DNA from 2 places in the Methylobacter arcticus genome. Region 2 is predicted to be linked to the other one. Evidence: riboswitches for the same ligand, from Rfam matches in the RefSeq annotation. Region 2 holds a riboswitch; the other holds the start of a gene.
What was found. A riboswitch is a leader RNA that binds a small molecule or an ion and turns the genes downstream of it on or off. The one in region 2 is predicted to bind cobalamin.
Positions count from the first base shown of each region.

Region 1: another riboswitch for cobalamin. It lies ahead of ABXJ76_RS08970 (TonB-dependent receptor domain-containing protein); the one in region 2 lies ahead of ABXJ76_RS11565 (CbtB domain-containing protein).

Region 1 is NZ_CP159583.1:1,853,041-1,869,230, forward strand. Features, by position in the region: gene ABXJ76_RS08895 (DUF883 family protein) at 958-1,218, shown strand; gene ABXJ76_RS08900 (BON domain-containing protein) at 1,386-1,793, shown strand; gene ABXJ76_RS08905 (hypothetical protein) at 1,811-2,323, shown strand; gene ABXJ76_RS08910 (DUF2383 domain-containing protein) at 2,480-2,923, shown strand; gene ABXJ76_RS08915 (hypothetical protein) at 3,259-3,675, shown strand; gene ABXJ76_RS08920 (transposase) at 4,153-4,695, shown strand; gene tnpA (IS200/IS605 family transposase) at 4,787-5,215, shown strand; gene ABXJ76_RS08930 (transposase) at 5,223-5,435, opposite strand; one part of gene ABXJ76_RS08935 (IS3 family transposase) at 5,684-6,147, shown strand; one part of gene ABXJ76_RS08935 (IS3 family transposase) at 6,146-7,265, shown strand; gene ABXJ76_RS08940 (transposase) at 7,244-7,531, opposite strand; gene ABXJ76_RS08945 (glutamate-5-semialdehyde dehydrogenase) at 8,037-9,275, shown strand; gene nadD (nicotinate-nucleotide adenylyltransferase) at 9,276-9,911, shown strand; gene rsfS (ribosome silencing factor) at 9,938-10,291, shown strand; gene ABXJ76_RS08960 (DUF5522 domain-containing protein) at 10,943-11,194, opposite strand; gene ABXJ76_RS08965 (hypothetical protein) at 11,085-11,675, opposite strand; gene ABXJ76_RS08970 (TonB-dependent receptor domain-containing protein) at 11,699-13,531, opposite strand; cobalamin riboswitch at 13,651-13,862, opposite strand; gene ABXJ76_RS08975 (hypothetical protein) at 14,194-14,580, opposite strand; gene rnhA (ribonuclease HI) at 14,948-15,385, opposite strand; gene ABXJ76_RS08985 (class I SAM-dependent methyltransferase) at 15,378-16,097, opposite strand.
Region 2 is NZ_CP159583.1:2,419,991-2,436,180, forward strand. Features, by position in the region: gene ABXJ76_RS11505 (hydantoinase/oxoprolinase family protein) at 1-273, opposite strand, end outside; gene ABXJ76_RS11510 (ATP-grasp domain-containing protein) at 263-1,237, opposite strand; gene ABXJ76_RS11515 (HisA/HisF-related TIM barrel protein) at 1,364-2,107, shown strand; gene fae (formaldehyde-activating enzyme) at 2,235-2,744, opposite strand; gene ABXJ76_RS11525 (triphosphoribosyl-dephospho-CoA synthase) at 2,864-3,712, opposite strand; gene ABXJ76_RS11530 (ATP-grasp domain-containing protein) at 3,709-4,620, opposite strand; gene mch (methenyltetrahydromethanopterin cyclohydrolase) at 4,630-5,613, opposite strand; gene ABXJ76_RS11540 (ATP-grasp domain-containing protein) at 5,619-6,746, opposite strand; gene ABXJ76_RS11545 (beta-ribofuranosylaminobenzene 5'-phosphate synthase family protein) at 6,757-7,719, opposite strand; gene ABXJ76_RS11550 (HAD family hydrolase) at 7,788-8,450, opposite strand; gene ABXJ76_RS11555 (hypothetical protein) at 8,438-9,373, opposite strand; gene ABXJ76_RS11560 (TonB-dependent receptor) at 9,586-11,832, opposite strand; cobalamin riboswitch at 11,952-12,162, opposite strand; cobalamin riboswitch at 12,317-12,545, shown strand; gene ABXJ76_RS11565 (CbtB domain-containing protein) at 12,679-12,876, shown strand; gene ABXJ76_RS11570 (CbtA family protein) at 12,867-13,556, shown strand; gene ABXJ76_RS11575 ((2Fe-2S) ferredoxin domain-containing protein) at 13,553-13,855, shown strand; gene ABXJ76_RS11580 (cobaltochelatase subunit CobN) at 13,848-16,190, shown strand, end outside.

The DNA.
Region 1 (16,190 bases), 570 kb from region 2:
GCTCGGAAACCCCTGCAAATCGGTGACGGCAGCAGACCCCGAATTTATGAAATGATCATCGATCGAGATTGGCCTGGTGCCATTGCAGGCATACTGCAGAGCCTACCGGGCAATAATGGACCGTTGTTCTTGAAAATGCCGGGCTCAGAGGCGTCGGTTAAAAAGCAATCCTGATTAGCAATTGGCCATAAGACAAACCCACGGCAACGCTGTACCGAAAACAGCCCACATCAATACGGACTCGAAGTTCAATAGAACAAGACGCTTTCATTGATCAATTCTGAAACAAAGTCATGGAGGAGGATCATCCATCCAGCTCGTCTGCAATCAGAACCCCGGCTTCAGCATCATTCCGGCAAGTGCGTATGATTGACGTAGATGACAAGGGCGGCATTTCAAGTCGAGTTATACCATCGGGCGCCAAGTGCTACACCCTCGTTGGGTCTCACAATGAGTCTTTAAGCTACCTTGTCATCTACACAAGTATTGGAAGGTTTACCGAAGGAAAATTGAACTAAAAAAGAAATTTGGGAAATCAAAGTAATTTTCAAAAAACCTGAGTCTGGCCAGATAAAAATAGTTTATCTCCAATGTTCGACAACGCACCGACTCTTAGACGGTTTTCCCATAAATTATACCAGCTTTCATCAGGATGTTTTTTAACAGCATGTTTGAATGTAAGCCAAAATCAATAAAAAGACATACATATACACGAATATTTTAGGAGATGTGTCATGGGTAAATATTTTATAGGCTGGCTGGTAGGCGTGCCGGTGATTGTTTTGGTCATTATTTACTTTTTGTTCAATCATTAATCAGTAAATTGTTGGTTTACCCACCTGCCGTCATTTAAAAGACTGTAAAGGTCGGTGTGCCATCTCTGGTCAGCATGGTTTTGAAATCATCAGATGTTAAAACTTAAACTGATCCTTTTGCATTTTTTATAAGGAATCCATTATGAAAGCAACAGAGAAAACCAATACAGTCGATGATACCGTTGACCTCCTTAGATCAGGAGCTCACTCGACTGTCGACAAAGTAGCCAATGCAACCACTCAGGCGGCAGAAGTGTTGGGTCAAAAAGGCGAGCAATTGAAAAAAGTGGAGCAGCAATTTTTAGAAAACTGCCGGGGTTACATTCATAAAAACCCGGTAGCTTCATTAGGTATAGCCGTCGGATCCGGTTTTCTGTTAAGCCGTCTGATGAGCAGTCGCTAGACCATCGACCTGGTTGCCGTGCGATAACAGGTTTTACCGAGCAACAGCGGATTAACGATGCCGTTTGTGGTTAGGTAAAGTGGGTGGTTATTCGTTGAATCAGAAGGATAAAGCCGATGCCATTCAATTATTTCGAAAAAGAAACACTCACTATTTAGGAGATCACTATGTCTACACGCATATTATTAGCTATGTTCACTTTGACGGGCAGTTTAATAATGATGATGGGTACTGTTCGAGCCGAACAGAATACCGCCATCTATTTGGCGGCCGACTCAGCATTGGAAAATACCGAGATCAATGTTCGCGACAAGGATAACACGACGTTAACCCCGGAAGATCAAAAGGAAACCGAAGGCGATATCAAAATCACGGCTGCCATACGGCAAGCTGTGGTTAAAAATGAGTCGCTATCAGTCAATGCGCAGAATATAAAAATCATCACCCGTAATGGCGTGGTGACTTTGCGCGGGCCTGTTGAAAGTGAAGCCGAAAACATGAAACTGCAAGACATCGCCAGGCAAACGCCTGGGGTAATGCAGGTAAATAATCAACTTGAAATTAAAGCGCCGTAAAGGCCCAGGAGAATCACATGAAAGCAGTTTTTTGTATCGCCCAAAATACCGATCAGGCAGAAATCATTGTTAATGACCTGACTAGGGCTGGTTTTTCATACAATGATATATCGGTGCTGTTTCCCGACAAATCCACCACCAAGGATTTTGCGCATGAAAAGCACACCAAAGCGCCGGAAGGGGCTGCTATCGGTGGCACAGTCGGTATGAGTACCGGCGCTGTGCTCGGCTTGCTGGCCGGGATTGGTGCTTTGGCTATTCCAGGCGTCGGTCCGTTAATCGCCGCAGGACCCATTATGGGTGCCTTGAGCGGAGCGGCAGTAGGCGCTGCCACCGGCAGTTTGGCGGGTGCTTTAATCGGGCTGGGTATTCCGGAGTATGAAGCCAAACGCTATGAAGGAAAAATCACGGGAGGCAATGCTTTGATTTCTGTCCATGCGGCTACCAGCGAAGCCGTTGATAAGGCAAAAAAAATATTCGAGCGCAACCATGCCGAGGATATTTCCTCAACTGAAGAAAAGTCAGTTTAAGCTTGATGATGCTATTGCGCCTCATCAAGAAATAATCACGTGGTAGGAGTTTTATTATCTGATGTTACGCACCGACTACGAATTATCAATAACTTATGGTCATTTTTTGCTTTGTAAGTTATTGATTTTTGGTTTGCCTGCGTAACATCAGTTATTATGCATAACATTGAAACACTCAACAAATTGCTGAAAAATGAGTTATCAGCAACGGAAACTTATCAACAGGCTATGGATAAACTCGGGGAAGATGCCGAACTAGGCGGATCGGAGTATCTAGAGCCAATTTATGAAGATCATAAAGATGCGGTTTCCAGTTTACAGGAACAAATACGTCAACTCGGGGCAACTCCCGCTGAGGGCTCAGGCGCGTGGGGAACTTGGGCGGAAATAGTCCAGGGAGGCGCTAATATGCTGGGTAAAGAAGCTGCACTAAGGTCTTTACAGGGCGGAGAAAAAAGTGGCGCAGAAGCTTATGAGGAAGCGTTGCAGGAGACTGAGCTGTCTTCAGATATTCGCTCTTTGATTGAAACAAAGCTGCTGCCTGCTCAACAAGCGCATATTCGAACTTTGGATCGGCTTTTGGGCGCGGAAACTGATTAGGTTTTCCAGCTTAGCAGGCAGTTTTTAAATGAAGTCAGCGTGAACTCAAATTGATTCGCGCTGGATTTATTTATTGTGTGACCGGATTTTAAAGAAAAGCCCAACTCACTTAATTACTATTAAAGCTGATCAGCAAGGATCGTCAGCTATACGAATCCATGTCGGTATGACGCCTACTTGAGGGGTTGCCAGTGTGACTGATATTGTAAATTGATAAGACGTTAATTGTCTTAATGTAGCGGAATAGAAAGAAATGGCGAAACACAAGTAATGAATGTATTGCTGCGATATTATGCGGCGAAGCCTTTTTGATATTTTTTCAATAGGAGTCACCTATGTCTATATTTAATGCTGAAGATTCAACAAGATCTAGCCTGGATCGCGTCCGTAGTTCCACCGCTGCCCATGTGAACGAAGAAATAGATCATCAAACGGATATAAATATTCACCGTTATAAAGGCAAAAGCAGGGCAGAAATTCTTGAGCGTATTCAAATGCTGGATAAGGAATGGGATATAGAGCGAGTGCTTGAGGTCAATGCCTCTACTTTAGCCCTATCCGGCCTGATACTTGGTTTAACCAAAAATCGAAAATGGCTATTCCTGCCCGGCATTGTTTTGCCGTTTCTTTTGCAGCATGGCTTGCAAGGATGGTGCCCTCCCTTACCCCTATTACGCTGGCTTGGTATCCGTACCCGGGGAGAAATCGACCGTGAAAAATACGCGCTTAAAGCCCGACTGGAGAAAAGCTGAGCTGAGTTGATTCTATTTAGAACAAACTTTTGTTACAACGAATACTGCTAAAAACCTACCTGATGAGCAATAATCTTTAGCCAATTTGTAACAAATACATAACTCACATTCATGTTGCCTGGATAATACCGGCACAAATCTGTCTGTAACAGATTTGCATTAACCCGAAGGGTGTCAGGAAAAATAAAATGACGTGAATCCATGCTGGTATAACATTGTCTTCGTTTAGCTGAAGCCGCTGATAGGACAGGTATCAGTAAAAATTTCTTCAAAACAAACAGTGATTACCTGGATAATCAGGCACATTGTTGATAACTGTTTTTATGTCATTACCTCCAATGTAGAGACAAAGGTTAAATACTAAAGTTTCGGAGTTTAAAAAATACAGCAAGGCATTGATAAATAAATAATAAAGTGTCCTACAAGAGTATAATTACGGTTAGTTGAAGACCCAATCAAACTCAAGTAGGACGCTTAATGAATCGTGCCACAAAAATGACAGAACTACCAGCGCTCACCGTAGATTTTCTGAACGCAAAGGGAATATTAATCGATAACGTCTTCGCCAGCCTCTGGCGAGAAACCGGCATGAAAACCCTGTTAAGCCGCGCCGGCTTTAACAAACGGTCAGGGACGCCGATGCATGAAGTCATCTATGGACTGATGCTCTGGATATGGCTGAAGAAAGAGTCCATTGGCATGTTTGCTCGGGAAGGCTTGCAGGGCGCCATGGGCAAGGATGTCTTCTATGGCACGATCAACCGGGAAGACCTGAATTGGCGAAACTTTCATGGGCAGACCGCTGCCAAGACAGTCCAGGCCTTTAAAGCGCCCGGCAAAAAAGCCTTCGTGGTCGATGACACCGTTGCGGGGCGGTTTGGCAAAAAGATGCCGGGCATATCGAGCCATTTCGACCATACCCGCGGGCGGCACATGATGGGGCAGCAAGTACTGACATTAGGCTTAAGTTGCGATGAGGGCTTTGTACCGTTGGACAGTGAATCGTTTATTAGCCCGTAGTAAGGTTAAAACCACCGCCTTTTAGGCGGTCAGATTTATCTATGATTTTTTGACGTATGATATTGCTCTGAACTGAAAAGTAGGGGGGCTTATGGATTACCGTTATGGAAGTCATACTGTTTTTAAAATTCAATATCATTTTGTATTTGTCACAAAATATCGTTATAAGGTGTTGAAAGGTGACGTTGGTTTGAAAGTTCGTGAACTGATTAGGCAAACCTGTGAAGCCTTTGAAATAGAAATTCTGAAAGGCGTTATCAGTCAGGATCCTGTCCATATTTTGGTTTCTGCGCCACCCAATTTGGCACCGAGCGAAATTATGAGGCGAATCAAAGGCAGGTGTTCGATGAAGCTGTTCGAGAGTTTTCCTGATTTGAAAAAACGCTATTGGGGTCGTCACTTCTGGGCACGGGGTTACTTTTGCGTGACTTCTGGTGAGTTGACAGATGAAATGATAAAAAATTATCTGGAACATCATTTTGAACCCAAAGGAGATGATAATTTTAGGACAGAGTCATGAACGGGTCTTATGACCCGTATCCGGGCTTTAGTCCATTATACGAACCCACCAGCTTTAGCTGGTGGTTGTTCAGTCCCCGACATTCCAGCCACTCCCTCAACTCGTTTGTGTCGTAAGCTCTGTCCGCCAAAACGGCTGAGGCATTAACGTTTTCCAGCAAGGGTATCGCTCGCTTGCATTCAGCCTCTTGCCCACCTGTCAGGATGTACTTAACCAGCATGCCCAAGGCATCACAGAGCGCGTGAACCTTGCAGCCAAAACCACCTTTGGAACGTCCCAGTGCTTCATTCTTGGCGGAGCTATTTGCCGCCCAGCCGCACAGGCATGCGCTCTAATCACCGAGCCATCCATAGAAACATCCTGTAAATCAGCCACTTCAGAAAAATGACTTAAGAGCTTCTCCCATCCCCCTGCGTCAGAATAGTTGTCGCCTCAAATTTTAAGAAAAAAGAAAATTTGAGATTAGAAATGAAAAAATATAAACGGTATTCAGCAGGCTTCAAAGAGCAGGCATTGGTAAAAGTTTACAGTCGTGGCAATGAACAATCGATTCAGTCCGTCGCAGACGAATTGAACATCAATTTAACTACCTTGAAGGCTTGGATGAAACAAAGCGAACAGGACGTCAATAAACCTGCACAACCGAAATCAAAACGCCCCGAGGATTGGAGCCCAGAAGAACGTCTTGCCGCTTTGCAGCAAAGCTATAGTTTACTTGGCGAGGACTTAAATATCGGATGCCGTGAACGAGGCGTTTTTGCCCATCAACTGGACCAGTGGAAAACTGATTTTTGTAGTCAGGGTGACTCGGAAGACCCGCGTGAAGAAGCACGAGTCTTACGTGCATTGAAAGTGGAAAATCAAAGCCTTGAGCGCGAACTATTGCGTAAAGACAAGGCACTGGCAGAAGCCGCAGCGCTCTTGGTTCTGCAAAAAAGTTCCGAGCGCTCTTGGGGGGAGAGGTCGAATGACTACCCACGAAGAGCGCAAGCAAGTGATTGTTTTACTGAATGAATCGATAACAGCGGGGGTACGCCAAGCTAAAGCCTGTGAAGTGCTAGGTTTGAGCGAGCGTACCTTACAACGCTGGCAGGTTAACGGGACTGTCTGCTGTGATCAACGTCCATTGCGTAACTATCAACCGCCACACCAGCTGACAGCAATCGAGCGCGCCGAAGTATTGGCTGTCGCCAATTCCGATGAATTCGGCCATCTGCCACCGAGTCAGATCGTGCCGCGGCTAGCCGATCAAGGTAGCTATCTGGCTTCTGAGTCGACCTTCTATCGCATACTGCGAGAGGAAAATCAGCTTGCCCACCGTCGAAGCGAACGCCCTGCTCAAACACGTACCAAACCGCGTGCAATCTGTGCCACAGCGCCTAACCAGCTCTACAGCTGGGACATTACCTACCTGCCATCGCTTATCCGCGGACAGTTCTTCTATCTTTATCTATTTGTTGATATTTTCAGTCGAAAGATTGTCGGTTGGCAGGTGTATGAAGAAGAAAGCAGCGCCTTGGCTGGCGAACTGTTACGCGATCTATGTCATCGTGAAGGCATACAGTCAAAACAGCTTATCCTGCATTCTGATAACGGCAGTCCCATGAAGGGATCGTCTATGCTGGCAACCTTGCAGCAGCTCGGTGTTATGCCTTCCTTTAGTCGGCCGTCGGTGAGTAACGACAATCCTTACTCAGAATCGTTGTTTAAGACCTTGAAATATCGCCCTAAATATCCGTTAAAGCCATTCGCCGATGTCACAGAAGCACGTCAATGGGTCATGGGGTTAGTGGAATGGTACAACAACGAACATCGCCACAGCGCTATCCGCTTTGTCACCCCAGCGCAACGTCATGAAGGTTTGGATGAAAACCTTCTGGATAACCGTAAAACCGTCTACGGGGCTGCTCGTGCTAAACATCCGCAACGCTGGAGCGGATGCACTCGGAATTGGCAAAGAATCCAAGCAGTCCACCTTAACCCTGATAAGGCCGAAACAAAAAAAGATGAGGCCAGGGAGGTGATTATTCAGACCCAAAAAGCAGCGTAAGTTTTAACCGTCGAGGCGACAACTACATTGACAATTTCCGCCCATGCGCCATTGGTGCACCAGCGTGAAAATCGCTTGAAGATGCTATTCCACTTACCCTGCGTTGGCGGCAAAATCCGCCACTGCGCTCCCGAACGTAATATCCATAAGCAGGCACTAATAAATTGTCTGCAAGTATCTGGCTGACCGATACGAATGCCTGTCAATTTCTTTAAGTTTGCCAATATACGCGCCCACTCTTCATCGCTTAAATTTATCCGGCTCATGTTACCAAAAATAACAAATTCTACCTGATTGGCGAAACGTCAACAGAACCTAGCATTGCCGAACTCAAACGTTATGAGTATTCAAAATAATTATTGCCCCCGTCTCACCTTCGGGTTTGGGTCGTAAGAATCCGATCAATTCACAGCATTGCGTCAATTCTGGAGCCAGGCTTTCATTTGCAATTAAAGTGAGCCCGCGACAATGAAATGCAAGCCGGTGCCGATAAATGCAAGCTCATTTGCAGATAATGTGAGCCGGAGTATATTTTCACTTGCAATTATTGTGAGCCAAAAACGGCGCTGATTGCGAGCCCAACCGATTTCAAAAGCGAGCCGTTACAACTATTAATCTGTTATGACTTGAGTTTGGTGTTTAATTTACCTCATAAAACTCTTTAATATCCGATAGTTGTTACATTTAAAGACTGTCAAATCACCGGATTAAACGATATAATTGTGTACAACAATCATCCTGTTAGAGAATACAGTGGATATTAAAGAATACATGAAAATGCTTGGTCAGCAGGCCAGGAAAGCAGGACTGAAAATAAGCCGTACCGAGTCTGGTCAAAAAAACCTGGCCTTGCTGAAAATTGCCGAAGCCATTGAAAATGGGCATGAATTGTTGATAGCGGAAAATCGCAAGGATTTGGATGCAGGCAAGAAAAATGGCCTGGATACGGCTTTGCTGGATAGGCTGGAATTAAAACCAGCCGGTATTCAGGCAATGGTGGAAGGTTTAAAACAGGTCGCCGCATTACCCGATCCGGTCGGTGAAATCAGTGACTTAAGCTATCGGCCTAGCGGCATACAGGTAGGCCAAATGCGTGTACCTTTGGGCGTGATTGGCATTATTTACGAATCCCGTCCCAATGTGACGGTCGATGCGGCGGCTTTGTGTCTTAAATCGGGTAATGCCTGTATTTTAAGGGGCGGCTCCGAAGCCATATATTCCAATCAGGCGATTGCCGCATGCATATCTCAAGGTCTGGAAGCGGCAGGTTTGCCGGTGGATGTCGTGCAAATCGTGGCGACCTCAGATCGCGCGGCGGTAGGCGAATTGATCACCATGAATCAATACGTCGATGTGATCGTACCACGCGGCGGCAAAAGCTTGATCGAGCGTATTTCTAAGGACGCAACGATTCCGGTAATTAAACATCTGGACGGTATTTGTCATGTTTATATCGACGATAAAGCTGACCTAGACAAAGCGGTAAAGATTGCTGTCAATGCCAAAACCCATCGCTACGGTGTTTGCAATGCAATGGAAACCTTGTTGGTTGCCGAGAGCATTGCCGCAAAAGTATTGCCGCTATTAGCTGAAAAATACAGTGGAAAAGGCGTTGAATTACGCGGCTGTCTTAAAACCTGTTCCCTGATTCCTGCGTGTATTAGAGCGACAGAAGAAGACTGGGACACCGAATATCTGGCGCCGATTTTGTCGATCAGGATTGTTGACGGCATCGATCAGGCGATGGAGCATATCAATCAGCACGGCTCAAGGCATACCGAAGCGATTGTGACCGAAGATTACACTTTGGCGCGTCGGTTTTTACGGGAAGTGGATTCCAGTTCGGTGATGGTGAATGCCTCGACCCGCTTTGCTGACGGTTTTGAATATGGCCTAGGTGCTGAAATCGGCATCAGCACCGACAAGCTGCATGCCCGTGGCCCAGTGGGTTTAAAAGGATTGACCTCGTTAAAATATATCGTGCTAGGTGACGGCCATATCAGGCAATAGATGATCGGTATCTTCGGCGGCACTTTCGATCCTGTTCACTACGGACATTTGCGGTCAGCGCTTGAAGTTAAGGACATCTTCGGGTTAACTGAAGTTCGGTTGATTCCCTGCGCTAATCCGCCGCATCGCGAGCAACCAGCCGTAACAGCGAAGATGCGCGTGCAGATGCTGGAGCTGGCCATAAAAAATCAGCCGGATCTGAAAATTGATACCAGGGAACTGGACAGATATGGTTTGCATCAAGCACCGTCGTATATGGTCGACACACTGGAGTCTTTAAGGCAGGAGTTTCTAACCGACCCCTTATTATTGTTTATCGGCACTGATGCGTTTAAATATTTAACTGGCTGGTATGAGTGGCAGCGGTTATTTGACTATGCGCATATTGTAGTAATGACCCGGCCGGGTATTGAAACACAGACACTCAATGATTTTTTAAAAGTTCGATTGACTGGAGAAATCAAGGATCTGATGCAAGTGATCTCAGGAAAACTATGCTTTTCACACGTCACCCAACTGGATATTTCGGCAACGGCTATCAGGAATATAATTGCAAGAAAACAAAATCCGGGTTTTTTATTACCCGATGCTGTCATAGAATACATCAAGCAACACCAGCTTTACGAGACACATTGATCTCATTTTTTACACTAGGAATTTGAATGCAAGCAGAAGAAATATTGAAAATTGTCCAGGAAGTTTTGGATGAACGCAAAGGGCAAAACATAACGACACTCGATGTTCGAGGCAAAACCAGTTTTACCGATTATATGGTGGTAGTGACCGGTACTTCGGATCGTCACCTGAAGTCCTTATGTGATTATGTAGCAGAGAAATTGAAGGAAAGCGGTATTAAACCGTTAGGTATTGAAGGTGATCTGGGCTCAGACTGGGTATTGCTGGATTTGGGTGACGTGATTGTTCATGCGATGAACGCTCAGGCGCGTGGATTTTATCAACTTGAAAAATTATGGTCGGTTGATGACTCTAAAGAAAGCGAGCAGCAATTAGGTTAGTTAAAAACTTCTTTACAGGTTAGGTTGCCTTCTGTTCGGCAATCTAACTTTTTTAGACTTCTAAGTTTGTCAAAAGACGGTTATCAGGAGTTTTGCAAATACTGCTGTTCAAGTAGCGTTAAATAGCATTTATCCGTGCTCGTTAAAAAGTGAATTAACGTCGCGCGCGTCTGCAGGTTTAAAGGTTTGCTGTTTTTGATTCACCCAAATATTCCTATTCCTATTCCCATTCCCATTCCAATAACCTTCTGTTTACTTTCACTCACTCACTCACTCACGGCTTCTTATTTTTCGTCAGAGCATAGCTTAAACTATTGTTTGGATTTTGGGGTCCACTATAACGACGCTTGGGGGCAGTTGTAGGCATAGCAGCCCCTTGATTTTTTAGCATTATTGGATATTTTAAACTTAAAACTTATATTATTTGATAATAGAATCTTTATAGTTACTTCTGTAAAACGTACTTCAAAAAGGGTGCCTTTAACATGGACACGAAGATCAACGACAATCTTATTCTCGTTTTTCGAGAATAGCTTTTGTGACAGCTCTTTCATATTTTCTTCGGCAAGCGCGAAGTAGGCACAATCAGTGATTGTGCCACCCAGATTATCAACCGTCTCACAAGTGGTAATCTATTGAGCTAATTTTTGTTTATTTATTAGTAATATCAGTCTTTTGTTGTGTATCGTTATCATAACCGTAAGGGCAATGACGACAACCTGAATGGCAACAATAACCACGTTTCAAGTGATATTCGGCTGTGTAAACTACCCAGCCGTCTTCACGATAAAAATCAACTTCTTCTGTCAAGTTCTTCATAGTTGGGTCGCGTATCAAACAGGGCATTGAATAGCTTAATAATTGACAAACCTGCAACCGTATAGCATAAGGCATAACCAACATAAGGCGGATAATACTGGGCTACGCGTGCAAAATATTGTGTCCATGATACATCCGTATAACGCCCAGAAAGCATATAGAAGCTGCCGTTTGAAATGGCAAAGGCCGCCGATGTTGCCAGTATCAGGAGACCAAGCTGTATTGCCAGATCGGCCGTTTTCAGAGATTTAAATATCGAACAGTAGCCGCCTGCAAACCACATAACCGCATAAGTAGGAATCAGGAAGACATAAGCAGGTGATACACACCAGCTACTGGTTCCGTTTGCGATAGCGATATAATCAATCAATCCCGCCATAATCAGCAAGAAGACAAACAAAGCTTTTTTGCGGTAAAAACCGGCAAAGAAAAAAACGGCCAACGAGGCATCGGGCAGATGTAATAAGTCGCCAAAATGATGAAAGCGTGTCAGTACCATCAGCGCAATCAGCGCAATCAGGGGAATAGGTAAATACTCGACGTGTAGCCGTTGTTTTATCTTCATGGTGTTATCTCCAAAAGTTAAGGTTAGTTGTTATAGTGGATTGAAAGAAAGAAGTTACGGTCTGCGGTATTGTAGGTATTGATGGTTTGATACTGTTTATCAAGCAGGTTATTCAGCTTTACGTTCAGCATCCAGTTTTTATTTAAATGATAGGCAGTGCGTAAATCAACGGTGACATAACCGGCAACCTTAGTTTTGTTCAGTGCATCATCAAAACGGTCGGCCTGAGCCAGTACATTAGCACCCAGATCAAATTTTCCGAATGAGCGCGATAAATCATAAGATAAGGTTTTTTCAGTCCGGCGCGGCAGTCGCGCATTAGTCTCCCTGTTTTTAGGGTTTAACAGATTCATGTTTAGTTTATTATGCCAATCCATGAATTGAACCCCGATTTCGGCTTCAATGCCGTCAATTTGTGCCTTGCCGATATTTTCTGGGCTGGATAGAAAAGTTGTCGGGTTCGTTATCGTCACGATCAAGTTATCGATATTGGTATGGTAAGCTCGCATCTCCCATTGCAGCCAATCATGTTCACCGATCAGACCCGCTTCGAAAGACGTTGATTCTTCGGCTTTCAGCGAGGGATTGCCGAATTCCGGAAAATAAAGCTGATTAAATGACGGCGCTTTAAATGCATTGCCAAAACTGGCAAATGGGCTAATGCCGTAGTTTCCATTATAACGCCAGCCGAAATTACCGGTCAGCTGGTCGCCGAATGCCTCGTTTTTATCTCCGCGTACTGATGCATTGATAAAGTGGTCGTCAAGAATACGGCCGTGCAATTCAGTAAAAATACCCACATCATAGCGGGAACCTTCGTTGAAGGCGGATGAACTGTCTACTTGATCTAGCCGGTAATCGGAGCCGATAATTAATTGATGGGTATCCGACAAGGCGATTTCATTCAGCCAACTGGTATTCCAACGGGTACTGTTAAACCGGCTGGAAAATGCTCCGCCAGGCGCAAAGTTGTCACCTTCATCGCGGCTTTGTCCGAAGCGCAGAATTGAACGCCAGTTGTCAACAATATCGATGTTACCGGTGATGCCGACAACTTGGTTAACAAATTCGGTTTTTTCTTGGGAATTGCCGTCAAATTCAGTTTTTCCCTCCGCCCGCATAAAAAATGCCTCAACTTTGGCATTGTTGTCAAAACGATGACCTAATCGGGCATTCAGAGCCGTGTTCAGGTAACCGTCCTTATCCGGCTGATTAACGCCGAAGCGTCCCGGAATAGGCTGTCGGGAATTAAAACCCTGAGAACCGAACTGCGATGAACCCAAGGTATACCAACTGTTTTTCCATTTACCGCTGACAGTGCCGGAAGCGCGGTAAGTATCATAGGAACCGCCGCCGACATCCAGGGTGACGCTGGGCTTATCCTCTAGCCCGCTTTTGCGGGTAAAAATCTGGATAACCCCACCTATTGCTTCCGAACCGTAAAGACTCGATTGAGGTCCGCGAATAATTTCCACCCGCTCGACCTGATCGATCGGAATAAATTGAAAAGGTGTGGTACCTGAGGTGACAGAGCCGACTTTAATGCCGTCAATCAGCACCAGTACGTGGTCGGAATTGGTTCCACGCATGTAAATATTGGTATCCTTCCCGTAGCCGCCGCTTTGCGCCATGTCGATTCCCGTCGTGCCACGTAACAGTTCCGGCAGGGTTTTAGCCTGTAAGTGCTCAATGTCTTTTCGGGTATAGACAGTGGCCGCAGCCGCCAGCTGATTTTTAGCCGTCTCTGTTCGGGTTGCCGTAACAACTAGATTGGGAAGATTTTGCGGAGTTTCCTGCGCATGTAACTCGGGATTAAAACCCGTGAGTAATAATGATCCGAAGATGAGTTTTTGCATGTGTCCTCTCTGCGCCGCCCGCGCATAATGGTTGATTTACACAACAGAGGACAATAGAAAACGAGAAATGACGCAAACGCGAAGCTGCACTGTCACTTTCGCAGACAGCCCTCCGCTGTACCGAATTAAACTTTCGGGCCGGTCTCCGGGCTTATAAGTGGCGTTAGCCTGAATCATCACCTTCCCATGCGTGAACACAGTGGCATCTCGATGAAACTTTTACTTATATACCGTTGCGGGGGCAGCGTCGGATTCGGTCAAAACCTTACCGACTTCCCGTTTAACCATTGGGTCTGAAAAACCCTCCGGAACCTGAAAGCAGAAATGATTATAAGGAGTAGGGAGGATAAAGCAAATTTACGAGTTGGTAGGTTAGAGTTAAACAGTTCGCCCTGAGTAGTCGTGAGCTTGTTGAATGATCGAACGGGACTGAGCAGGCAGATTTGGATATGTATGATGGTATAAAGGTTTTTTGGATTTTGTGTAATTAGCTCCAAAACTAAAATTGAATTTGACCGTTTCACCGCTACCGCAAAAATTATGGAACATCAAAATATTTGCGGCGCGATAACAACAATTTACTGAAATGAAAATAATTATCTTAACTTTTTAATAAATTGGTTGGGATAATAGAAGAGTATTACACGTTAAATTTTAAAATTTTACTTTTTAATAAAGTAATAATATCCGCCGAATTTTCCTTTTAGGGTCATGTTTTTGTCGTCTTTGTCTACTAAAGTAAATAGATCGAATCTGCTATTTCCGACAAGATAAACTTTTAACTTACCATCGTCTATTTCATAATTTACAGGCGGTTGATCATAGTATGTGCCGTCACGTGGAATATGCAAAATCGTTACTTTATCGTTTTTAAATACCCAAGTATCTTCTCTTTTGACCGAATCTTTATCGGTTATAAAATTTTTGCTGTGATCCAGTTTCCAAGTACCTTCTACTTCTTTGGTAGATTGTAGGGTGATATCAGCATAAACAGCGCTTGTAAAGACAGATAAAATTAATAGCCCAGTCGCTAGATTTGTTTTTTTCATGTTTACTTTCCTAATCTTAATTTAAATAATAGTGAATTATTTTGTTCGTATACTTTAGAGAATCCAAGTGTTTTTGTATCGCGTAACAGAATCTTGAAAACGATCCAGTCACTACGGGAACGCACTAAACTTTAAAGCGCTGTTCGATACCTCGGTATCGAAGCCCAGTATGCGCCGGAAAGAGTTGGATAAACAGCGGTTTGTTATGTGTTCCTGGAAGAGACTGTTTTTAAATGGCGTTATTTAACCCCAGAAAATTTTATGCATTGCTCTACCTTAATGCGGTACGAAGCGTGAATTTGTAAGGATGGTTACTCACTTTGTCTATTGATCGCATACATCAGGCAATTTAAAGTATCGGTCCTGGTTACCTTAAAGAATCAATACCAAAATTAGCCAGTTCATCCGCTCTGTCGTTATCTTTATCGCCTGAATGACCTTTTACCCATGTCCACTCAATATTATGTCGTTGAATGGCTGCATCCAACCTGCGCCAAAGATCTTCATTCTTAACTGGGGCTCTGGAGGCGGTTTTCCAGTCGCGTTTTTTCCAGTTGATCATCCATTCGGTAATGCCTTGCAGTACATATTTTGAGTCGGTATTGATTCGTACGGAACAAGGCTTGGTTAGGGTTTCCAATGCCTGGATTGCCGCCATCAACTCCATACGATTGTTAGTGGTATCGGGGTCGCCGCCAAAAAGTTCTTTAACAGTACCCTTATAGCTGAGTATAACTCCCCAGCCGCCCGGTCCAGGGTTGCCTTTACAGGCACCATCGGTATAAATAATGACGGAATTAGTCATGTCTATTTTTCTGTGTTGTGGGTGAATTAAGTGAGTTTACCAAGATTGAACGGGGGGTTAGCACTTTTACTGGTGTTAAGGGAATTAGATTGTAACGGCGTTTGATAGCTTTAATCGCATAGGCGGTTGATGTGAGCGAGTATCCTCGTGTTATGAATTTTCCATGAGTTGATTTTACCGTATCCAAATTAAATTCCGAGGATACGATTACTTCAAAATTTAATAATTTTAGCCAGTCTAAAATCCTTGCTCGAGAAATAAAGTGTCCTCCCCATGAATTAGCCATTTTTTTATCCCACAAATACTGGTATCTAACCCATAGACTCCAAGGATTGAAATTCAGCACAATTAATATGCCTTCAGGTTTTAAAACACGTTCTATTTCCCGCATGGTCTGAAACCTGAAGGCGTCAAACTCCAACAAGTGCGGTACTATGATCATGTCGATACAGTTACTTTGCAAGGGTAGGCTGTATGATTTTGCACGAATTTTTCTCGCTTTATCGCAGCCTAGGTTTTTGGCATCGAGTATCGTAAAACTTTTGTATAAAGAGCAGTCGATGAAGTCATTTTCCCAGCCCAAACCACCAATCTGCAAAATAGTCTGTTGACAGCTGACGGTAATAGAACGCTGTATATAGTCGGCTTCAAGCTGTTGCAGCAGCTTGCCTCTTGGAGTTTGATACCAGGCAAATAAGAAATTGCGTTTCATGTGCTAAATCTACACTATCTGATGTTGATGATTTTCAATAAAAACAAGCTATAATAATAACATTCTAATAAAAAACTTCATTCTTAAAGGCTT
Region 2 (16,190 bases):
CGGCAACAGCTTGGTCATGGTTTGGATGATTTGCTGGACGCCATGCTCCCGATTATCAAACAAGTCGACCAACTCGCCGGTCATGGTAATCGCATGGCGGCAATTTGCACCGGCCAGTTCCTGCATAATGGCGTTTACAGCGCGTTGCAGTTGATCGAGTCCCTTCCATAACGGGCACGGTTGCTGATAAACGGCGATTATATTACCGGCGCTGATGACCGCAGCTTTGACATGAGCGCCGCCTATATCCCAGCCTATCATGTCAGTTTGCATAAGTTTGAACATTAATGGCTCTGTTGCAAGTCGGGTTGAGTATCGGCTCGCCATGCAGCAACTGCAAGACGGTTTCGGCAACGTTGATGCCTAAAGCATCGTGTATGCCGACAAATGAACTAGTCAGGCGCGGATTGATTTCAAGCACCCAGGCTTGGTCGGCAGTTTCTATCAGATCGATGCCGGCATAACCCCACAGCTCGGGCAATGCCTGGGCTATTTGATCTACCAGTCGCTGATACCGGCCAGGATCGGGATGATGGTTAATCACTATGTCTGTCAAGCGATATTGCCGGTTGGTCAGTTCAAAACGCTGCAAATTGACACATACTAACCAGCCTCGACCCTGCTTGAATAAACATGAAAGACTGGTTGTTGCGCCTTGAAGATGCGGCTGGATAATGTATTCACCTTTTCGTGCAGCCATCCGGTCAAAGTCTTGCCGGCTGGAGATCACATGACTGTCGGCACAACCTACGCCATCAACCGGTTTAACCATCCATTCACCAGGGCAGTAATTATCAAACATACGGGTAGGAACGACCGCTATATGATGCCGGTTGAGCAGTTCATACGTCCTGAATTTATTACCGGCAATGGCAACGGCTATTGCCGGCGATGTCAGCAATATTTTTCCTGATGATTCGACCCGTTGACATAGGTTTTGTAAAATACCGTCAAATTCCGGCGCTATCGGCCAGACCAGATCGCATTGCTGGACTAAGCGCGCAAATTCTTCATCAGTATCATGCTCCGGGCTGATGATGACGGTGTTTATGCCGGCCTTGCCGACCCAATCATTGAGTCGGCAATCGAGCATGACGGTGACGTCGAGATTGTTTAATCGAGCCAGGTTATCGAGCAACGCATTCCGCATCAGACTCCCTTCTCCAGCCAGGGAATCCGGCAACGCCTGTCTGTTAAAGCCGCCGCCGGTGATATACTCAAACACCAGAATTTTCACAATTTTCAATAAACAGTTATAAATTAGTATGTAATATTGTATCACCAGTTCAAAGCGAGCTTTGAACTCCGGTACGGTGATTTTTGGAGTCCCCCAACTGCGCTTTAGCCTCAAACCTTATTTTTTATGAAAATAATCCCGGTAATAGATTTAAAAGACGGCGTCGTCGTTCACGCCCGGCACGGCAATCGTGAGCTTTATCAACCCATTAGCACCGGCTTGTGCAAGTCGTCTGATATTTTTCAGGTTATCGATGCATTCCTGGGGGTTTATGAGTTTGGCACGCTCTATATTGCAGACCTGAATGCGATTACCGGTCAAGGCAGCCATAATCCTTTAATAGCCGACGTACTGACTCGTTTTCCGCACATCACCTTCTGGATAGACCAGGGTTGTCAGCCATATGCTCAGCGCGAGCACGGCAATACCCTGCCTGTTTTAGGCAGTGAATCGTATCGGGATGAATCTATTGCAGAAATTAAAGCCTATAAAAACAACTTTATTTTGTCTCTGGATTATGCAAATTCCAAGGCTTTGGGTGCGCCTAGCCTTTTTGCTGACTCGTCTTTTTGGCCGGAAAATATCATCATCATGACGTTGGAGCGCGTAGGCAGCAATCGCGGCCCGGATCTGAACAAGTTAACTGAGTTTTGCAGGCAAAATCCCGACAAAAACTTTATTGCCGCAGGCGGTATAAGACATAAACAGGATTTAATGGCTTTAAGTGAGGCAGGAATTCATCAGGCGCTAGTTGCCAGTGCATTGCATTCCGGCATTATTAACGCTGAAGATATTAAAATTTTAAGTAAAGCTTCCGCTCCCAGCTCACGCCCGAACCCTAGGAACGCGGCGAATGCAGATATAGCATAACGCCATGGATGGCGCGTAGTAGAGTAATCCAGGAGCAATTACCGAGTGCCTTGCCTACAATCCTATAGGCAAAAAAATACCCCGGTTTAACGGGGTATTTTTAACATTCTTGATAACTAAATAAAACTTAGTTAGCAGCGAATGGATGTACAGAAGTAGCTTTAGCAGCAACAACTTCAGCAGCAGTAGGTGAACCAGCAATAGCGCGTTTCAAAGCTTCTTTAGTTGCTTCGTAGTTGTATTGTTGGATTTTAGCATCGTCTTCTGCAGCCCAGTGAATAAACACACCAACTGATACGAATAAATCATCAGCTTCAGCAGCAGGGATTGTGCCGTCTTCTACACAATCAGCAACAGCCATAGCAACACCACGTTGTGCTGGGCCAAACATTTGAACAGCTTGTTTTGCGCCTTTGATGGTTACTTTGTTGAACATAACAGTTGCTGGTTTAACCATCAAGTTAGGTGCAACAACAGCCAATAAGCTAGAAAAGCCGTCTTTGTTGTTTGTTAAGCAGTTTGCAAATGCTGTTTCAGCAGCTGAACCACGTGGTCCAACCATTAAATCGATGTGAGCAACTTCGTTGCCTTCGCCAATTAAAGATTCGCCAACGCATAATTTATTGATTTTAGCCATGCTTAATGTCCCCTGTGAAGAAAAAAATGAAAAAATTGAATCTACTATCGACACTTTAAATGTCCCCTTATTTGTTTTAAACAAATACTTTTGAAGCCCTATTAGTAACAGTATTGTTACTAATTAAGATCCTCTAAAAATGCCGTTAATACTGTCGCCACGATCATGTCAGCTGTAGTACCCGGATTTATACCGTAAAATTTAAGCTCCTGATCCAAGCAAAAAAGCAACGGCTTTATTTGTTTAGGATTATCAGTTTTAGAAAACTCCTCACTAAGCTGAGCCATTTTCATAGCCACCATCTCAGTGTACTGATCTCCATATTTCCTTTCAATATGACTATCTGGAAATTGACTTAGCATATCAGCATATACTGCCGCCGCCGCCCAATTCCTGTCACGCCATTGATTAAAAAAAATATTATACCTCAAAACCGAGAAATTAAAAATATCGTTATAATCCGTTATGTATTGAAGCGCAATGCGGTCTTTTGCGCTGGCTAATTTCATCGCATCAAACAAGGTAACCGAGGCCTGTTCATTGACATCCTGCTGGTCAGAGCGACCCAAGCCACCCGGCGACGCTAACGTTATGGCTCTGAAAACCCAATCGGCATCTTCTATCGTTGCCTCGCTAATGACCTTAGCGACCGCCTGCCTTAAAGTTAAATCCGATTTTTTATAACTGCTTGCCTGAATCAGCGGCGCACAAAGCAAGATAATACCCAGATTGGTATTGCAACCCACCGCCTCACGCGTGGCCTTGACCGCATAATAGATTTTTTCACCCAGGGAATAATCAAGATTGCAAAGAGGCCCGGCGCTGACCTCGGCACTGATTCTAAAATCGGCCACGGTCATATCATGCCCATCCGCATAAACACTGACATTGCCGGGCTTAAAGGCCTGCACATCGACCTCGCAGGCCTGGCGATAAAGCTCACTGAGCTGCCGGGACGAAATCGTCATGCGACTGCAAACAACTCAGTTTTGCCTATCTTGCGGGTGATTAAATCATCGACCATCAGCTCGGCAACATTGACATCGCAAACGCTTTCCAGGCCTTTCCATGCCGGTATGCTATTAACTTCAATGACCGTAGAGCGCCCTTCCCTATCACGAATAATATCGACGCCGGCATAATCCATCGCCAATGCAGTCGTCGCCTTAACGGCCAAATTTACCATTTCCGGCTCTAAATCGATCAGCTCGCAGGTCGCGCCCCTGGCAACGTTATTCAGCCAGAATTTTCCGCGCCTGCGCATGGCGGCAACCGCCCGGCCGTTAATCACAAAAACGCGATTGTCGGAAAAACCGACGCCTTCGCATTGAACGAAACGTTGCAGATAATAAACGCCATGACTGCCGGTTAACCAGAACAGGTCGGTCGTTTTTTCAATGCGGCGTATGCCTTCGCCCTGCGAGCCGAACAGCGGTTTACTGATCAGCAGATTACCCTGCTTTAATTCAGCTGCCGCAATCCTTAACGCTTCTTCCCGGTCACGCAGCACCCAGGTCATCGGCGTGGGCAATCCCGCATTATGCAGCAGAAAACTGGTCATAGCCTTGTCGACACTACGCTCTACCGCGTGGCCGTCATTGTAGACAGGAATCCCCATGGCCTTTAGCGCATGCAGAACATCCAAATACAACACGACCTCTTCAAGCGAACCGCCGGGAACGCCGCGGACAAAAACCGCATCGGGAAGCGCGTGCTCGAAGCCTGGAATCAGGATCGGCAGTTGGCCGGGTTCGATGACAAACCGACATTGAGTCAACGAAACGTAGTCTGCGCTATAACCCCGACTGGCAAAGGCCAGGCTTAATTGCTTGCCATGCCAGCCGGGATCATCGGTAAAAATCGCTATACGACCCACGCTGATGCTCTACGCCCCAAACGATTGGTCCAGCAAGACATTGTCCAGCCTGCCCGCACGGAAACTTTTTCCGGATTCTACCGCAGTCACAATGACGCTGGCAGGACTGAACAGCATCGCATCGATTTTAAAGAAGTCGTATTCATATTGCTTGAAGATTTCCGCAAACGGTTTGCCGTAATCTTTAGAGGTTGAGCTGGGCAGTTCGTTAGCCAGCTTTTCAGCCGCTTCATCGCTGCCTTTGACAAAAATATGCACCTGTCCGGCGAACAAAATCGCGTCATTGGTACGCCCCATGGCTTTGACAAAGTTAGGGTGCGGAGGACAGATAGGCGCACTGCCGCTGCCGTCGATAATATTTTCCAACGGAAAATGCAGGGCATGAGCCTTGTGCATAGCCACTTCAAGCACCCGCGCCACCACTTGCACACCGCCAGCCAGACTGCTGGTCGGCGTCACGATGATAGTTAGCTTGGACGGATCGACCTTGCAGGCGGCAGCCACTTTTTCGACGATTTCAACCGGCGGCAGCGCATCATTTTCAATCACCAAAACCGTAGAATCATGGCTGTCCTGATAATCCAGCTCTTTGTACAAGTCTTCAACCGGCTCCTGTTTGCCGTTTTTTAACTTGGTTGCCATTGCACGAGCGGGGCCTGAGCCCAAGGCATAATATTTCTCATGCGACAAGCTCCAGCCCGCATATTGACTACCCAAACAGCCCAGAACCGGATTGCCGGTGTGCACATTCACCGACAACGGCCAGTTATCGGTATAAGTGCTGTGATTGATGGTGACGGTACCCATGCCGCCAAGGCAGATTTCAGCAATAATGCGTCCCGCCTCGATGCCGCCCGGCACGTTAATGCCCGCATCGATGATCGTGCAGCCATTGGCTAAGGTTTCCACACCCAAACGCAATTTGTCGGCATGATCGAGCAAATGCTGCACCAAGGGTTGGGTCAATTTATTAACGCTGGCTGTATATTCCATGAGAGTCAAAACCTTTCTAGTTTATTAAGGATAAGTTGTTGTTTAATCAGCAGCTGTACAGCTGCTGATCGTGAGTGTTTTTGGTGGGCAATAATACTGCAAATCGGCCGCCTTGTGGGAACAAATGCACCGAACGCAGGCAAATCCATACACCATTCGGGCCATTCGAATCGCTCTGGAATGATTAAATCACGTTCAGCATAAACGATTTGATAGCCGCTCTGCGGGGGCGATTGTAGGGGCGACTTCAGTCGCCCAGCTTCTGGTGACTTGGCGACTGAAGCCACCCCCACAAACGCTCCCTCACAGGATTGAATATGCCGAGCCAGCAAACCCTGATCATATAACTGCATACTGGCTGAGGGCCGTGGATTGATTTCCAGAACATAACTGCAATCATCCGCATGAATAAAATCCAGCGAATTCAATCCCTTTAGCGCAAACACCGGAACCATCTGCTTTAGCCAAGCCGTTATCACCGCTTTGTGCGCATCCGACAAATCACAGCTATTGCTCACGCCTGAAAAAACAAATTCCTGAGCCTTACTTAAACGCACAGACCACTGGCTATTAAAGCCGACGACTTGCACTTGCTGCCCGTCAGCCAGAAACAGTACCGAATGTAACGTACCTGCTTGAAATTTTTGCCAGTAAACCGAATTATCGACACTGTCATCAGCCTGATAACGCCTTATCCCGACACCACCCTGTCCTTGCATAGGTTTAAGCAACCAACCCTCTACGCAATCAGGCGCATCAAAAACAACCTCAGGGTACGGAATGTTTAACTGCTTCAGTGTCGAAAAAAACGCCTGCTTATCCAGCTGCCCGGAAAAAACATCGGGATCATTGCCCAGCAACACCAATCGGCTATTCAGATAATGCAAGCTTTGGGGGAAACATTCAAAACCGCTGCCGTAAATGACATCGGTGACAGCATAGCGCTCGATAAAATAATCTACGGCAGGAGCCAAGTCTCGCTCGGCCAATGACTTTACCTGACGGAAATCTTCCGCTAAAGCCTGCATGTCCAGATCGGCAAACAGGTCAATGACCAGGGGCTTCAAGCCAATAGTGGTCGCCGCCTGCGCCAGCATGCGTCCTGAACTGGCAACAATCAGTACCGTTTCCATAAGTCAGATGCTAGCCCACAAAAACATCCCCTCCACTGTTCCGCGCACTGGCAACAACAAAACTCAAGTTATCGAAATGCGCAAACTCCTGTCTGGCCTGATGGGTGATTGATTCCGCCAACTCGGCCCCGTCAATAGCGCAAAACCCGGTCGGCCCCCATGAGGTTTGACCGATAGCAACCGCACCTTGCCGTTCCAGCCATTGCATGGCCGCCGCAACTTCGGGGCTGGTAAAAACGCCGCCCTGAGCCGAGGAAAAATGTTCGCCAACCGAGCGTTGCAGCTGGCTGATCACATCGCCAAATTGAATAATATCGTTTTCGGCCACCGCAGGCAGACCCTGCATCAGCAATAGATAGCATAAGCGTGCCGCTTCCTGCTGGGGAAAAGGCGGCAGCTCTTTAAATGCCTGTATTTCCTGCTGACCGTGCAGACCCTGACCGCGCTGATCGAATACCAGAATAAACCGCCAGTCGTCCGGTACATCCATGTGCGCCAGCACCGGCGGGGTGATGGTTTTTTCGCCGCGTCCGCCATCGACAACCAGTCCGCCCTGTTCAAAAACGCCGATGCCGATGCCGGAGCGCAACCCCCGATCGGTCACAGCGGCGATTTCGCGCACGCTAAGCCCCAAGCCGTAAAATTCATTCAGCGCCTCGCCGATTGCCAGCGACATTTGCGTGCCTGAACCCAAGCCCACATGCTCCGGGATCGCGGCTTCAATGGTTATATTGAGCTTGTCGGATACGTGCAGCGCCTTACACAATAGGGACACACACTTTCTTGCCCGCTGTGCGGCAGGGCCGGTAATGGTCAGTTGCTCGGCGCCGGTTACCGACAGGCTGGTGCTGATTTCATTAAGCGCAACACCGATGCTGCCGAAATGTCGGCCTAATGATCCGCTTAAATCGATAAAGCCCATGTGCAATCTGGCAGGGGCAATGACTGAGACTTTAGAATGTTGGACTATCAAAGGTTATGGCTGTATTTATGCTGCAAAAAATTGCTCGAAGTATACATGATCGGCCTATCGGCTGCGAACTAAGCGCAGATCGCGTTCATCAATTGAACCAAATCGTCCATCATCAAATCGCACAGCTCAATGGTCTGCGGATCGACCGGCGCTGTCGACGGTATAAACGCCGAAACAGCTCCCGCTCTAAATGCCGCCAGAATACCGGCATGCGAGTCTTCAATCACCAGGCACCGACTGATATCCACTTGCAATACTGCTGCGGCTTTTAAAAAAATATCCGGCTCCGGCTTACCATGCTGAACGTGATCGCGGCTGATAATGACTGAAAAAACCTCTTTGATCCCGGCCAGTTCAAGGCATTCCAGCGCATTAACCGCCCGACTGTTAGTTGCCAAACAATAGGGTATTTTTTGCCGGATCAGCACGTCCAGCAATCCGCTAAAGCCGTACTTGATATTGATGCCGTGGACATTAACATGATCACGCCAGCAATCGCCGCTGAGCCGGTTAAAACTTTGCAGGTCAAATTCGGCCCCGCAATAGGCTATCAGTTTCAGCGCTATATCCTGATAATGCAGCCCTGACAACGACCGCCAGAAATCTTCGGAAAAATCGTAGCCCATTGCACTTGCAGCCTGTTTCCAAGCGACAATGTAAGTGCTCTCGGTATCCAAAACCAAACCGTCCATATCGAAAATAACCGCAGCAAAATCAGCTAACTTATGCACTGAATAACCTTGATATATTCCCCGTGCGCTTCACGGCTGGAGCCGACTACAATACGCTGAACGCCCTGTTCCGATTGTTCCAGAACGCCCGACACTTCGACCCTTTCGCCGCTGACGGCCTGCCCTGTATAGGTCGCCGTAAAGCTGACGATAGCACTGATCTGCTGATGATCTATTTTAAATTCAGCCGGATAATCGAATGAGTGACTATCGTCAATCACCCTGCACTGCAAGCTAACCGCACCGTATTTTTGATAACTGATAGTCCCAGAACTTGCGCTATCATCGATAAAATTCAAATCGAATTTCCGCCCGTCGATCACGGCCTTGTTGCATTTACGCCGTTCGTGCCAGACATAGTCATCGAAACTCAACTCGCATGACCGGCGCGCGTAAGATTGCTGCCAATCCTGCTCATTCAGTTCTTGCAACTTTCCCAATCCAATAAGCTTGCGGGTAATGGCCCTGCATTGGTGAAAAACCTCCCGGTCGTAACAAACCAGATCCATATCCGAAGCTTGGTTTTGAACGCCAACCAATATTGACCCCGTGATTCCGGTTTGCATTAAATCCAGCCCGTGCTGCCCAAATAACCCGCACAACCGGAACAAATCCCGCTCGACAGCATCATGCCGCATTGATTGCATCAGCTGCTGCAATCGGTGTTTGGGTTGATGATGCTTGACGACCCGGTCTACGGCGACCGCATGCAAATGCGCATCCAAGACCGGAGAATAATGCAGATAATCGGGGTGGTTGTGTTCGAGGAAGTCATTAGCCTCTACGGTCTGATATTTTTTCCAGCCGCAAGGTTCGCGCACATAACGTAAAAAACACAACACCTTGCCATCTTCCAGGCCCCGCTCTACCACAGCGAAAATAAGCCCTTCAGCGGTTTCAATGAAATCTTTGGCAAAAAACATGATTTGGAAATAAGTGGAAGGAAAGCGTAAATGTAAATTTTAACCGATGTTGCCTCATCTAAGGAATTTTTACCACGGCGGTCGACTGACCGCGTTCCGCTAAGTAAGTATGGCCTGTAAAGGCGCAATAGCAGCTTTATCGCGTATTGCGCCCTACAAATTGCGCCTCACCACGCTGTTGCTCTGTACGAAAGGTTTTGCGTGGTTAAGCCTTAAAAATTGACAGTAACAGTCGCTCGCACCATTCTCGGTTCGACAGGGTGTTTCATGATATCCGTCTGCGGTGTGGCTCCGGCGGGATAGGCATATTGATAAGCGTAGGCAATATCGTTGGCGGTCGAGTCGAAAATATTGAAAATATCAAAGTCCAGCTTATATTTTTTCTGTTTGTAACCCGCACCCAAATTGACGATGCTGGTAGAGCCGGCCCAATACGTACCCGACGAATCTAGCGGCATGTCGCCAAAATGGCGGAAGCGTACCGTGCCGAACAGACCGTTAGGGGCAACCACGGTAGCGCCGGTTGTAATGACCCTGCCCACCGAGTTGGGCACATAGTTGTTGACTTCACCGTCTGGAGTCGTCACATAACGCGTCGAAGTCAACGCAAAGTCGGCATCCAGCGTCAACCAATCGGTCGGCTTGTAGTAATTGGTCCATTCAACGCCGTAACGATGGGATTTTCCGCGCACCTCGGTTGTGCCGGCATCGCCGGAAAATACCAACTCCTGATTGCTCTCCAGCCACCATATTGCCAGGGTGCTATTCAAGCCTTTGATAAAGTTGCTGCGAATGCCGGTTTCAGCGCCGCGCGACTGGGCCATAGGCGAGATCTTGGCGGTACTGCTGTCTAGTGCGGCACCTGTAGCCGGATCAAATTGCAGCGTAGTGCCGCGCGCATCGTTGGAGTGGTAGCCGAAACCGCCATTGACAAAGTATTCGGTATTGAACCAGGGACCGATAATCAGGCTTAGCTTCGGACTGACTAGCGCTTGCCCTGCATTGCCTGAATTTGCCGCATTCACCTGAGGATCATGCATGGCCGTGTCGAGCACCGTGACATCGTTATGGATAAAATTCCCCCTTAAACCGGCGATGGTGCGCACTTTTTCATGCCAATAGGTCTGGTTTTTCAGATAAACGCCGGCAGTGGTCTCGCTGACATTGCTGTGGCTGACAACATCTACCAGCTGCCTAGCCTGAGTGCGATCCAAACCCAAGCCCATGATTTCATCGTGACGAAACTGAAAACCCACAGTATTGTCCATATCAAAACCGAACAGCTTGTTATAGCGGGTATGTTCGACATTGCCTCCGGTTTGCACCCGACGTTCAAACTGGTGTAACTGGTCGCCGTTAACCGGGTTGTCCGCATAACCGGTAGAATTGGAATAGAGGTTTACATCGTAATAAAGCGCATAGATATTGGCGTCATTTTTCCAGTTATCGCCTTTGTTCCAAAGATTGGTTGAAAAGCTGTAGCGGTTGGTTTTGCCGCCATCCGTAGGATCCATCGTGCCGTAAAGGCCGAGCGTGCCGCTACCGACCAAGGCTTGAGGGATCGGATTGGTTGCGGTCCAGTCGTTGGTATAGCCCTTCCCGTTAACCGACACCCCCCAGTCTTCCTTATCGAGCGTGTACCGCAGCATGCCGTTGAATTTTTTCGAAGCCTCCGGCTGCTGCCAGACGCCGTCGTAGAAATTAAATTCGCCGGCGTAAAGTAAGTCTCCGCTGCCGACTTTGTTGGAATTGGCTAGCAGGGTGCGGTAATAACCGAACTCGCCGCCGGTAAACTTCAAAATGCCTTCAGGCAATTTGTCCATCGAGAACATTTTCGAATAACCGGCTGATGAAAAGTCGCCGACTTCCGCATAATACGGTCCCTTGCCGTATTCAATCTTCTTGACCAGTTCGGGAATGACGCTATTGATGTCCATATAGCCCTGCCCGTGGGCATGCGTGGGCATGTTCATCGGAATGCCGTCGACGTAAGTCGTAAAGTCGGTGCCGTGGTCGAGATTAAATCCGCGCAGGAAATACTGATTAGCCTTGCCGGATCCGCTGTGCTGGGTAGCTACAGCGCCGGGAATAACTTCCAGCAGCTCGCCGTTACGGGAAAGCGGACGGTATTCAAATTGTGCCTGACTGACTTCGCCCTGAGATGCCGATCCGGTTATACCGATCAGGTCTTTTTCTCGCCCTGCTTCGACGACTATTTCATCAAGTTCCAAAGGTTGAGAGTCGGCGTTAACCATCGCGCAGTTAAGAGCCAGAAAAACACCGATACCAACGCAGATTGTAGCGTTTTGCTTTTGTTTGACATGCATGGCAGATCCTGTTCTAACTGCCAAGCTGGACATGATAACCCTCATATCGGGAAGATTTTTCGGGGTTTCCTGCGGATGTAACTGGGTATTAAAATCCGTAACTAATAATGGGTCGAAGATAAAATTTTGCATGTGTCCTCTCTGCGCCGCCCGCGCATAATGGTTGATTTACACAACAGAGGACAATAGAAAACGAGAGATGACGCAAACGCGAAGCTGCACTGTCACTTTCGCAGACAGCCCTCCGCTGTACCGAATTAAACTTTCGGGCCGGTCTCCGGGCTTATAAGTGGCGTTAGCCTGAATCATCACCTTCCCATGCGTGAACACAGTGGCATCCCGATGAAACTTTACTTATATACCGTTGCGGGGGCAGCGTCGGATTCGGTCAAAACCTTACCGACTTCCCGTTTAACCATTGGGTCTGAAAAACCCTCCGGAACCTGAAAGCAGAAATGATTATAAGATTTTGTTTTGATAAAGCAAATTTACGGCGTACTGCCTAACCCTGTAAAAAGTTACTCATTCGTCAGATAATCTCCCATTGCTGTTGAATTAAGCCTTCATTAGCAATGCCTCAACGCTTGCTAGTTTTTTATCGAGTGAATATACTAGCCCGGTAAAATTTGCTTTAGGTATTCATGGACTATCGTCCGCAGAATTGAAACGGGAAGTCGGTGAGTTTGCTTAAGATGCAAACAAAACCCACGCTGCCCCCGCAACGGTAAACAAGTAAAAGGTTGGCAAACGCCACTGTGCGATGCATCGGAAGGCGCTAACATAGGGCAACCGGCCGGTCGCCCCTACTTGTGAGTCCGGAAACCGGCCTGAAGTGATAATCGAATTTGTGCGCGGAGGGCGCTCAGATGGATTGCTCTCTTCGCGTCCGTCCTGCACTTTCTCCCTCGTACAGATTATTCCTGCCGGTAACGCGCTTGCGTTAGCGGCTTTGCTGTCTCTTTATCCAGGAGAAACCCCATGTCATCAACACCTGTTTTGCTTGATAACGCTCAAACTCAAGCCCGTTCCGAAGCTTTAAAAGACAAAATATTTCCTGCCATGCTGGTCGGCATGTTGGGCTTGGCACTGTTGTATGCCGCCGGTTTTTCTGACATTGCACCCTTACATAACACTGCACATGATGGACGACATTCCGCCAGTTTTCCGTGCCATTAATATTTAATCTGACTACCTTCAGAGAGCTGCTTACTGCGGCTCTCTGGACCGGCTTGCTGGCGGGTTTGTTGCTAACTGCCGTTCAGCAAATTCAAGTCATCCCGACCTTGCTCCAGGCCGAAGTGTACGAAGAACAGGCCGCAGTCGTTGCCACTACGGAAAATAGTCATAAATATGAAGCATGGCAGCCTGAAAACGGCTGGGAGCGGACATTTTTTACGGCGGTAGCCAATATCGCCTTGGGCGTTGGTTTTGCCTTGCTGATTGGCGCGATCATGTGTTTGCGCGGCCGTCCGGACAACTGGCGCATGGGGCTGCTATGGGGACTGGCGGGCTACACAACCTTTTTCGTCGCGCCGTCTTTAGGATTGCCGCCCGAAGTTCCCGGCACAACAGCTGCCGAACTGACAGATCGACAAAGTTGGTGGCTGATCACTGTACTCGATACCGGCTTCGGGCTGTCATTACTGGCTTTTGCCAAAACCAAAACGTACCGGTTTTTCGGTGCGGTGTTACTGGTATCACCCCATTTAATCGGTGCTCCGCAACCGGAAGTTCACGGCAGCGCCGCGCCTGCCGAATTAGCACAATCCTTTATCGCCGCTACCGTTTTTGCCAACGCTGTTTTTTGGCTGGCACTAGGCGGTTTGATGGGACAGTTTTACCAAAAAAGATCATGAGAACCCACGACAAACATGTCTTGATGTGTACCGGCTCGCGCTGCTCTGATGACAACACCCCACTGTTCCAACAGCTGGGTCAAAAAATCGATGCCCGCCCCCATCTTAAAATAAAACGCACCCGCTCAAACTGTTTTGCGGTCTGCAAAAACGGCCCTATCCTGGTCGTTTATCCTGAAGGCGTCTGGTATTCCTGTACCGACGAAGCAGTGCTGGAACGCATCGTCAGCGAACATCTGGAAAATGACATCGAAGTCAGCGAGCACGTTGTTCACCGCCTGGGTACCGGCGATGTCTGACGACTGCATGGATGCAGGAGGTACGACCCCATGGACGGGGAAGGTAGAGCAACGCATGGAGCGGTTGCCGAGAGCAATGCAGGGAGCAATTGCCGATATAAACCGACCTATTGCATTACTGACCCACGCACCCAACGATCTGATGGTGCTGCAAAGCGCCCTGGCGCAAATGCCGGAAGGTTTCCCGCAATGCACCGGTATTAACTTGCAGGCACTGGAAAGCGATGCGCAAATGGCCGAGCTGTTGGCGCATCAGCTTACTCCAGCCCGTATCGTCGTGCTGCGCGTGTTGGGGCGTCTCGGCAGCGTGCCCGGCTTTGCCGATCTACTGCGTCAGACTAAAAAGCAGGGGCAGCACTTGATCGCGATCAGCGGCACCGGCGAGCCTGACCCCGAATTGGCGGCGGCATCCACCGTATCATCCGATGTGCTGCATCAGGTACAGGCCTATTTTCAGGCCGGCGGCAGCGTCAATATGGCGCAACTGCTGCGCTACCTTTCCGATCATTTTTTGCTGACCGGCTTTGGCTTTGAACCGGCTGTCGATTTGCCCGAACACGGCATTTATCATCCTGATCTGTCCCAAGGCGCCAATATAGACGACTGGCTTGCGCTGCGAACTCCAGACAAGGCCAGCATCGGCATCGTGTTTTACCGCGCCCACTGGATGAGCGGCAACACGCGTTTTATCGATGCGCTGGTTGACGCTTTGGAAAAACGCGGCCTGAACGTATTGCCCGTATTCACCTCGTCATTACGCGCAGGTCATAGCGAGAATACGTTACCTAAAGCCTTGAGTTATTTCAGCGGCCATCAAGGCACACATATCGACGTGCTGATCAACACCACCGCGTTTGCGATGGGCGAAATCACCCCCGGCGGAGCCACACCCGCAGGCTGGTCGGTGTCGGTGCTGGAGCAACTCAATGTGCCGGTACTGCAAGCCATCACCAGCGGCATGATGCAGCACCAGTGGGAGCAATCGGCGCGCGGCCTCAACCCGCTGGATGCGGCAATGAACGTGGTATTGCCGGAATTCGACGGCCGCATCATCACCGTGCCGCTGTCGTTCAAGGCCAAAGCCTCCGGCCCGTCGAACGAACTGGTCGAATACGAACCTCTGCCGGATCGGGTCGCGCGTATTGCCGGTATCGCCTCGCGCTTTGCACGGCTTAAACATCTGAACAATGCCGACAAGCGCATCGCCTTTGTGTTCACCAACTCCAACAGCAAGGCCTCGCAAATCGGCAACGCGGTCGGACTGGATGCACCGGCGTCATTGATGCGGATACTGCAAGCCATGCAAACCGCCGGTTATAACATCGGCGAACTGCCGGACCAATGCGCCGGGAGCGCATTGGGATGCGAAAGCACCCGAAGGGTGAAGCACTTGGATGTGCTTCATCAAAGCGGCACCGCGCTGATACATGATCTGATCGACCGTTGCGCTTACGACAATACCTATCTGACTACCGAACAGCTAAGCCATGCCGTCGGCCGCGTATCGGCCGCCCAATATCAAGCATGGTTTGACGATCTGCCTATTGAGATGCAGGACAAAATGACCGCGCAATGGGGAGATGCGCCGGGCGAAGCCTATGTGCATGACGATCATATCGCGTTGGCAGGCCTGGAACTGGGCAACAGCTTCGTCGCATTGCAGCCGCCGCGCGGTTACGGCATGGATCCCGACGCGATCTACCACCAACCCGATTTGCCGCCCACCCACCATTACTATGCGCTGTATCGCTGGTTGCGCGACGAATGGAAGGCCGATGCGATTGTGCATGTCGGCAAGCACGGCACGCTCGAATGGCTGCCGGGCAAAGGCGTTGGCTTGTCGGAAAACTGTTTCCCCGACGCGCTGTTGGCCGACATGCCATTGTTTTACCCGTTCATCATCAACGATCCCGGCGAAGGCGCACAGGCCAAGCGCCGCGCCCATGCGGTCGTTGTCGATCACCTGACGCCGCCGATGACCACCGCCGACACTTACGGCGCATTGGCGCAACTGACCCAACTGGTCGATGAATATTATCAGGTGGAAGTGCTCGATCCGACGAAGTTACCGCTGTTGCAGCAGCAGATCTGGGACTTGGTCAAAGAAACCAACCTGGATGCCGACTTGCAAGCCCGGCTGTTGCACCATGACCATGACCATGACCATGACCATGATCACGATGACGACCATAACCATCATGGACATCATCACGACCATGACGATGATTCTCATGATCACGAGCATCACGGCCATGACCATCATGAGCATGAACACGATGATGATCACCATCATGACGATAGCGAGGGACACCGTGATCATCACAGTCACCATGAT